Regions from separate parts of the Pseudoalteromonas sp. APC 3250 genome, predicted to be linked through region 3. Evidence: predicted binding sites of a transcription regulator. Region 3 holds the regulator's gene; each other region holds the start of a gene.
What was found. The regulator LexA, encoded in region 3, represses DNA repair genes until DNA is damaged. The targets are predictions, from matches to a motif close to TACTGTATNNNNATACAGTA.
Positions count from the first base shown of each region.

Region 1: uvrD (DNA helicase II) is a predicted target of LexA. The motif match lies at 1,478-1,497, and genes of this name have one in related genera.
Region 2: QL986_RS02240 (SulA-like leucine-rich domain-containing protein) is a predicted target of LexA. The motif match lies at 1,378-1,397, and genes of this name have one in related genera.

Region 1 covers NZ_JASDCM010000008.1:5,328-8,616, forward strand. Annotated here, with positions in the region: gene uvrD (DNA helicase II) at 1-1,413, opposite strand, end outside; gene QL986_RS10215 (hypothetical protein) at 1,729-1,953, shown strand; gene QL986_RS10220 (YacL family protein) at 2,067-2,435, shown strand; gene QL986_RS10225 (dUTP diphosphatase) at 2,488-3,114, shown strand; gene yrfG (GMP/IMP nucleotidase) at 3,116-3,289, opposite strand, start outside.
Region 2 covers NZ_JASDCM010000001.1:496,752-500,040, forward strand. Annotated here, with positions in the region: gene QL986_RS02230 (NCS2 family permease) at 1-520, opposite strand, end outside; gene QL986_RS02235 (sel1 repeat family protein) at 639-1,100, shown strand; gene QL986_RS02240 (SulA-like leucine-rich domain-containing protein) at 1,423-1,857, shown strand; gene QL986_RS02245 (YchJ family protein) at 1,897-2,373, shown strand; gene QL986_RS02250 (DUF6172 family protein) at 2,441-2,743, opposite strand; gene QL986_RS02255 (VC2046/SO_2500 family protein) at 2,956-3,289, opposite strand, start outside.
Region 3 covers NZ_JASDCM010000014.1:70,897-74,185, reverse strand. Annotated here, with positions in the region: gene QL986_RS14120 (endonuclease) at 1-14, opposite strand, end outside; gene QL986_RS14115 (hypothetical protein) at 267-647, shown strand; gene QL986_RS14110 (PaaI family thioesterase) at 677-1,120, opposite strand; gene lexA (transcriptional repressor LexA) at 1,319-1,936, shown strand; gene coxB (cytochrome c oxidase subunit II) at 2,430-3,289, shown strand, end outside.

The DNA.
Region 1 (3,289 bases), on a different contig from region 3:
ACTAATCTTATCTTCAATATGTTCAATTAACTCAACAAACTTGGCAACAGCTCCAGAAGCGCGACCCGATAAATGCTGTTGCTCTACAATGGCTTTAGCAGCATACCAAAGCGGCAAGGATTCAGCGCGAGCGCAGTCACGTATATGGCTTAATGTTTTATCGCCAATGCCGCGGGCGGGCGTATTAATAACACGCTCAAATGCCGCATCATCTTGGCGGTTACCCACTAAGCGTAAGTATGAAAGAGCATCTTTAATTTCTTGGCGTTCGAAGAATCGCATACCGCCATAAATTCGGTATTTTAAACCTTCTTGTAGCATTGCTTCTTCAAGTACCCGCGATTGCGCATTACTACGATATAAAATAGCCGCATCTTGAAGTGCATTACCCGCATTAAGCCAGCTACGTAATTTGCTACTCACAAAGCGCGCTTCATCTAGCTCATTAAAAGCAGCATAAATAGAAATAGGTTCACCGTCGTTACCATCGGTCCATAAACTTTTACCCATTCGCTCGGAGTTATTTTGAATTAACGCGTTTGAGGCTTTAAGAATAGTGGCAGTCGAGCGATAGTTTTGCTCAAGGCGAATCGTCTCTGCATCAAAATCGGTTAAAAAGCGTTTAATGTTTTCTATTTTTGCGCCGCGCCAACCATAAATACTTTGGTCATCATCACCTACAATCATGATGCTGCTGGTATCGCCCGCAAGTAATTTTAACCATGCATACTGAATAGTATTGGTATCTTGAAACTCGTCTACGAGCATGTGCGCAAAGCGCTGCTGATAATGACGCAGCAAGGTTGGGTTATTTTTAAGAACCTCATAGCTACGTAGTAATATTTCAGCAAAATCAACTAGGCCCGCTCTATCACAAGCTTCTTGATAGGCGGCATAAACGCGCAGCATCATTTGCTCGTTAATATCGTATGCCTGAATATCTTTAGGGCGCAGAGCTTCATCTTTTTTAGCGCTTATGTACCAACCAAACTGCTTTGCCGGCCATTTTTTATCATCAATATTCATCGATTTTAATAAGCGCTTGATCATACGAAGCTGATCGTCAGAGTCTAAAATTTGAAAGGCTTCTGGTAAGTTTGCTTCACGGTGATGTGCACGCAAAATTCGGTGCGATAAACCATGGAAAGTACCAATCCACATGCCCCCTACAGGGGCTTTTAATGTTTCTTCAACCCGTGAGCGCATTTCTTTAGCGGCTTTATTAGTAAAGGTTACCGCAAAAATACTATAGGCAGAGGCTTGCTCTACTTGCATTAACCAGGCAATACGATGAACCAATACTCGAGTTTTACCTGAACCTGCTCCTGCTAATACCAGCATGTTTTGTAATGGCGCTGCAACGGCATCGCGTTGTTTATCATTTAAGCCATCGAGTAATTCTGAAACGTCCATCGTTACGCCTTTTTAATCAATAATGAGAGCAGTATAACAGGTGTTTTTGTTAGGCTAAATAAAATACTGTTTTTATAAACAGCTATTTATAAAATACGTATTTAAGTTGTTGAATAGTTAACAGTATAAACTGAGCAAGTAACTAAAATAGCTATTTAAAATTGCTAATTTGACTTATTTTTGGCAAAAAATACTAAAATGATAAATTCGTAATAATTTAACTGTATGATTTGTAAGCCTTAATAAATTGGCATAAAGTGTGTAAGTATAAATAATAAGTACAAATACAAAATTAATTAAACTACAGAGGTTAGTATGTCTCAACAAGGTTCTGGCGGTAACGTAATCGCAGCATTATGTAATATTTTTTTCCCCGGTTTAGGGCAGTTGGTGCAGGGCCGCATTTTAGCGGCACTTGTTTTTGCAATTCTGGTTTTTGGCGGTTATGCGTTATGGTTTTTAGTTGTTCCAGCCATTATTGGAGCCGTATTCCATTTATGGGCAATTATTGATGCTGCCCGCTATCGCTCAGGCGGTTAGCTATAGTGAGCATACTTTAATAGCGCCTTATGGCGCTATTTTTGTATCTGGCTTTCATTATTCATAGCTGATTAGGTTATAATCTGTTGTATTAGCAGTACTGGAATAAAGTTATGGAATACCAATTCATTCGCGATCCTATTAGTGGGTTAAGAATTAAAATTAGCAGCGAGCACGCGATTATAGGCCGCTGGTTAAATGAAGAAATAGGCAAAGATAAAGTGGCGATGGTGCAGGCACTTATTAGCTCGGTGAGTTCAAGCTTTGAGCCGGTAACACTTAAAGGCCAAGAAATTGATCTGATCCTTTCTAAAGATGAAGCATTATTCGAAGCACATGCGCTGCATCAAGATAACGAAGATATATTAGCCTACCAAGATGACGAACTCATGCTGGAAGAGAATGATTTAAGCAGTGGTTGTGGTTTTGAAGACTTTGTTGACCTGATCAACTCGTGGCATGAGTTTTCGGCTGGTCGTTAAGTTATATTATCTGTATTATTACCCTAATTATAAATCCAACAGTGGAACCAATATGTCTGCGAATTTAAACAAACTAGTTGTTATGCTAGAAATGCAAAATGCCATGAATACCAAAGTACATGAGCAATGGTTTAGTCAAGGCTTTGAATGGTATAGAGCTATTTGGGTTGAATGTGCAGAAATGCTGGATCATTACGGTTGGAAATGGTGGAAAAAACAAACGCCAGATACTGAACAAGTAATTTTAGAGCTGGTTGATATTTTTCATTTTGGTTTATCGCTACGTATCGACGGTGAGACCAGCTACGAGCAAATAGCAACACAGCTACAAACTCAAATGAGCGCCCCACAGCAAGGTGATGATTTTAAACAAACGCTTGAATTATTAGCAGCCAGTGCGGTTGCCAATAAAACCTTTAACGCGGCTGCTTTTGCCGGTTGTATGGCACAAATCGGTATGGATATTGATGATTTATATCGTGGCTATGTGGGTAAAAATACGCTGAACTTCTTCCGTCAGGATCATGGTTACAAAGAGGGTAGCTACATTAAAGTGTGGCATGGCAAAGAAGATAACGAACACTTAGTTGAAGTAGTTAAAAGCCTTGATACTGAGCATGTAGATTTTGCAAAACAGGTATATCAAGGCTTAGTAGCGCGTTACCCTCAGGGCGAATAAGCTAAATAAGCTTACGGTAATCGGTGACACTTAAGTAATCGGTTATATCGTTATGTGGTTGCTGGCTATTCGGGTTAGCAACCGCAAGTAAATGCTCAATGCCGTATTCTCGTGCGGCATTTAATACCGGTAAGCTGTCATCTACAAATAATGTGCGGCGTTTATCAAACCCTAA
Region 2 (3,289 bases), on a different contig from region 3:
ATAAAGGACCAGGCGAGGTAATATCACCCAACTGCACCAGTGTTGCAGGACTTGATACAATAATACCGGCACTTTTAAGTGCGATGAGAGCTAAAAATGCGCCAATACCCGTTGCTATTGCTTGCTTGAGCACCAGAGGGATTGCATTAATAATCCACTCTCGCACCTTAAATAAGCTTAGAATTAAAAATATACACCCTGACATAAATACCGCGCCCAACGCAGCTTGCCAGCTATAACCCATACCTAATACAACACCATAGGTAAAAAATGCATTTAATCCCATACCCGGTGCCAATGCCAGTGGATAATTGGCCCACAAACCCATAATAAAACACCCTATTGCAGCAGCAATACAGGTGGCAACAAAGGCAGCACCTTGGTCCATACCCGCTTCAGCAAGCATAGCTGGGTTTACGAATACGATATAAACCATCGTAATAAATGTAGTCATACCGGCAATACATTCACGGCGAACCGAAGAATCATTTGCACGGATTTTGAATAAGGCTTCGAGCATAATAAACTTGTGGTTGTAAAAAGTGGCGAGATTTTAGCATAAAAATAACTTTTTACAGGACATTTTACCTTGCTATATACTAAACTAGCTAAGTGATTAAAATAACAAACGAAGTAGCATGATCAAAACGACACCAAGTGGCCAAGACTTAGAGCAACAATTAGACAACATTCTTTCTTTTGTAACGCAACCAAGCGATGCAAATCTCCCTGCGAGCTCTAAAAACACCGATCAAGACACATTAAATAAAGCCCTTTATTACCTTAAAAATGAACAAGGCGCCTTAGCCGCAAAATGGATGCGTTTGGCAGCAATGGCAGGAAATTATCGCGCGCAGTTTTATTTAGGGCTGTTTTTTATAAAAGGACAAGGTGTGCCGCAAAGTGTATTTCATGGTGCTGCGTGGCTTAGCTTAGCCAGTAGTCAAGGCTATGAACCCGCCATAGAAGCAATGAGCGATATACGAAAACATATTAGTACCAAACGACTTAAAGATGCTCAATGCTACGCAGCCAGCCTGTATGAACAAATTCACCAGTTACAATTTTCACATTTGATCCCCTCTAGTAGCGAAAAATAATTTCACTGCCCTAAAACTCATTTCATCTGTAAATTAATTAAGCGTTTATAGCCAAAACAAGCACGCTTAATTAATTTAAACTACTGTATACCCCCTGTTCATCTGTATTTATTTGCTCCCAGCCTTAAAATTAATTCTGTGGGCATTAACTTTCAATAAAAATTAAACCATTGTTATATATAGATTATTTATATATTTATAGTAACTGTCGCGTTTTAAGATGAATAACTGTACAAAAAAATAGCAAAAAACACTTGCACCAAACAACTGTATAAACTACTGTATGAATGTACTGTATAAAAACCCAGTGAGTGAGAAGATTATGTTACAGCCAATTACCGTAAGAACAGTTAAAAGCTACCAGCAAGATGACCAATCAGATTGTGTTAACGTTGTACAAATTGAAGATGAAATTTCAGCAACGTTTGAGTTATTAAAAGTATTACACCAATACAACAGCCTAAACGCATGGACACTGTTAATAGCACCCGATAACGTACCGAGCAAAGCGCTACTTGATTCATGCTCAATTGATACCAGTAAATTACTGGTTATTCGTCAAAAGCATTTAGTTAATTTAGAGTATGTTTTAAGTTCTGCACTTCACAATGGAAATTTTGCCGCGGTGATCACCTGGACTGACATAATAAATAACCAACAACTGTCGCAGTTATCATTAAACTTGAGCCATACGCGCACTAAGTTGTATTGCTTTAGCAAAAAAAGCGCTCACCCTGAGATTTCACTTACGCAATAAGCTTGATAAACTAGCGTTTTAATACACAGTACATTTATCATGACTTCTAACGCCCTATTATGTTTTTGTGGCAGTCAGCAACCTTATGCTGATTGCTGCGAGCCTTTTCATTTAAAAACCAAACAGCCACACACACCAGAGCAACTTATGCGTGCACGCTACAGTGCTTATGCTGTTAAAAACGCGGTTTTTGTTCGTGAAAGTTATGCAAAAGAAAAACAAGCTGAAAATTCAATTTCAGAAATTAAAGATTTTGCAAATAGTTGCCGTTTTATAAACTTAACCGTATTAGACTCTGGTTATAATGATGAAACAGGATTTGTTACATTTAAAGCTCACTACTTTTATCAAGATTTATATTGCCAGTTGGCAGAAAATTCAAGGTTTATTAAAGAAGATGGGCAATGGCGATACCTTGATGGTGAGATTACACCGGTTGCCGATATTAAAGTAAAACGCAATGATACGTGCCCTTGTGGCAGTAATAAAAAATACAAAAAATGTCATAGTGTATAAATAACAGCTACAAAAAATGGGCCACAAGGCCCATTTTCAAAAACTACACTAAACGCAAATTAGCGTTTTATTCGCCATCATCTTCATCGAAATCTTGACGCTGTGCAGGTCTTGCTAAAATCTCTAAGTAAAAAGAAGTTAAACCTTGCTTTTCAATTTCACTGATGTGATTGTTAATTTCAGCAACGTGAACCACTTGCGCTTCTTCAGCCGTGTTACCAAACTTACAATCAAATGCCCAGTAGTCGGCATCAATAGGTAAAGTTTTATTACGTTCTCTTTTCAAATATTTTTTCACTTCATGCTTTGCAGCATCAACCATACGAGGGTATTTGATTTTCTCATGATTCAGCGTGAATGTTTTCTTCATTACGTTCCTAATTACCTTGGTTTAATGATAATGGCATTTAATGTCATACCATTTGCGCCATTATAGCAATTGCATTTAAATTTTGGATGCTTTTTTTATATTAAATCAGTTATTAAAATAAAGCACTTATAAAACCAATAGTTACTTTCTATTATAAACACAGTTTATTACAATCAAATGGCATGTATAAAGCAGCAATTGAACACATATAATTAGGCACTAAACAAATGTAATGGCTGGTGGATAGCTTCATTTTGTAAATCATCATAAAATGCCACCGCATCCATTTGAGGGTTTGATAGCTCGATGTTGGTATTTTGAATTCGTCGACGTACCGCTAATTCACAGTTATCAATGACAGTCAATGGAATGTGGTTTTTATCATCACGAATATTAAATGGCTCAGGCTTTAAGCACTGAGTTAACTTTATATCACTCATCCCTACAGCGCTTCCCATTTTTGCTAAAAGCTCTGTGTTATTTTTACCAATTAACATATTAAAGGTATCTGGCGCTAATGGCTGCTTTGGACCTGCGCCAAATTGT
Region 3 (3,289 bases):
ATAAACCGAATCATATCCATCACATACGTGAACTACAGGAGCGGCTAGTTTAAGGCCTAGAATAAAAAAGTAAACTGCCGCCGGCATGCTTTAATTTTAATTTGCGTATTTTGTAGAGGGCGTTTTTGAGGAGTAAATAGTGGGCAATATTCAGAGGCTAACGCTAAAAATGCGTTAATGAGGTGATTCCTGCGTTGTTGATTTGGTATAACGGTAAAACTGCGTTAAAGTTTGCAATGAAATTAATAGAGGGTAAAAACGAGATAATGTCGGAAATTCAATTTTTAAATGTAGATCTAGAGCTTGAGTCAAAGCAAGATATTAGCGTATTAGTTGCTGATTTAAAAAAGGTCGCAACTATTTTACATTATGATAAAGACGAATACCGTCAACTTGCTCGCATTGAGGTTGCAGGTGAAATAACCACGCCAGATAAAGCGATTAATCACTTGTGTGAGTTAATCGAGTCGTGTTCACGCAATGCATTAAAGCAATGGTTGAGTTGTTCACGCAGAACTTTCGATATTGGGTTTGAGTCTGGCACTTCGCCAAAATGCTTTAACCAAGCCTTACATGCAGATACCTTGTTACGTATATCTGCAATTGGTGCAGGCGTAGAAATTACTATTTACCCTCTCGAAAAGTAATTTAACTTCAACCTTGGTTAATTGACTTACTAGCCTTTTCGCTCAACTACGGCTGCGGTCATACGTGATACGCAGCAAAGCTCATTGCGGCTATTGGTTATTTTAATATCCCAAACCGAGCTGCGCTTGCCGATATGATAAGCTCTCGCTGTGGCCGTTAATGTGCCATTGCGTGATGCCTTTAAATGACTTGCACTGATTTCTTGGCCAACACAATAAAATCGATTGAAATCAACCACAAAATTAGCGGCATAACTTGCTACTGTTTCAGCAAGCACCACATTTGCACCCCCATGAACGATACCCATAGGGTTATGATGCTCTGGAATTGCCGGCATAGTTGCCACTAAGTAGTCATCACCAATTTCACTGATCTCTATTCCCATGGTTTTCATGAGTGTCCCTTGGCCTGTAATACCTTGATCTAATTGCTTACAAAACTCTAATGTAATCGGTTGATGCCAAATACTCATGCTAGCTCCTTGGATAAGTAATTGAGAATTAAAATTTATTAATATGATAATGCGTTGCTAATAATTACATTTATCACCCTGCTTTTAAAGTAGGTTATTGTTTGATGATAACGGCATATAAGGCATTAATTTATATTTGCGATTTTTAAATAACTGTATATACTCACAGTTAATTGTACTGTATGGAAAACCAGTTGTATGCGACCATTAACGAAACGCCAAGCGCAAATACTCGAACTCATTAAAGTGTTTATTAAAGACACTGGTATGCCTCCTACACGTGCCGAAATTGCACAAACACTGGGTTTTAAAAGTGCGAATGCTGCAGAAGAACACTTAAAAGCACTGGCCAAAAAAGGTGTTATTAAAATGAAGCCAGGCGCGAGTCGGGGCATTCAGCTTGTTGAAGAAGAGGAGCCAGAGCAGTTGGGCTTGCCTTTAATTGGCAGGGTTGCTGCCGGTGAGCCAATATTGGCGCAACAGCATGTAGAAAGCCACTGTAAAATTGACCCTTTAATGTTTAAACCTGCGGCCGATTTTTTATTGCGTGTTAACGGTATGAGTATGAAAGACATTGGTATTATGGATGGTGATTTACTTGCTGTGCATAAAACCCAAGTTGCCGAAAATGGACAAGTTATTGTTGCCCGTGTTGACGACGATGTAACCGTGAAGCGTTTAGAAAAAGCGGGCAGAAAAGTACTCTTACATGCTGAAAATGATGAGTTTTCAGCTATTGAGGTCGATTTAGAAAATGAGTCGTTCAATATTGAAGGCTTAGCGGTAGGTGTTATTCGTAACGCTGACTGGATGTAGTATTAAAGCATAATTTAGCGCTTAATAGTGATTAGGCGCTGGGTTTGTTAGCAGCACAATGTCTAACTTATCAAATGTATGACTATATGTTGTTAAGTGCTTCTCCTATCATAAATAAAATCACTAAATACTTTATAAATAAACAAATTTACTCTGCTTTTTTAAGTTAACAATTTTTTATATTTCTATCCTGTAATTTCAATACACCCCTTACTAAACCTGACTCTTAGATTAATTGCCTGACTAGTTGCTATTTTTTTAGCTGCGCATTTTAAAAAATACACCTTGTTTATTTTTCATACTCACCTTGCTTATTGTTTATTTTTTAACTAGTTATTAAAGAGCTGGAATAAAAATAACTCACAGCTTAGTCGTTTTGAGAACACACATTTACTAAATCCAGCACCCTTATAAAAAATAAAAATAACGAATAGGCGTTTAAGCCGTATGCCTCTTCGCTTTGCGTCAGCAATAGCATCAAAGGAGCCGTCACATGGGTAAGCTGAGTTCTTCCTTGTGGCTTATATTGTTTGTTTTTTCGCAGAATGTGCTTGCTAATAGCCAATATAATATGCGTAAAGGCGTAACCGATATAAGTAATAATGTATACCAACTGCACATGACTATTTTTTTAATATGTTGTGTGATTGGGGTGATCGTGTTTGCCATTATGTTTTGGGCACTCATTCATCATCGCAAATCTAAAGGGGCTGTCCCTGCCCAATTCCATGAAAGCACCAAAGTAGAAATACTGTGGACTGCGATCCCTTTTGTCATATTAATTGTTATGGCCATTCCTGCGACTAAAACCTTAATTGCCATGGAGGATGCCAGCAAAGCTGATCTCACCATTAAAATTACAGGCTCACAGTGGAAGTGGCATTACGAGTATATGGGGGAGGACGTTGAGTTTTATTCCATGCTAGCTACACCTCAAAATGAAATAACCAACCTTGCTGATAAAAACCCGAATTATTTGCTCGAGGTCGATAAACCGCTGGTACTACCAATTAATCAAAAAGTACGTTTTTTAATGACTTCAGATGATGTTATTCACTCATGGTGGGTGCCTGACTTTGCCGTTAAAAAAGATGCAAACCCTGGGTTTATTAACGAAACATGGACCAATATTAATGAGGTTGGTACTTACCGTGGGCAGTGTGCAGAGCTTTGCGGTAAAGATCATGGTTTTATGCCTGTTGTGGTAGAAGTTAAAACAGAAGAAGACTTCAAAACGTGGTTAGCAGAGGCTAAACAAGCCAAGCAAAAAGCAGCTGAAGCAGACGCTGCGTTATTAGACCAAGTTGTACCAAAAGAAGAGCTGATGGCGCTTGGTGAGCAGGTTTATATGGC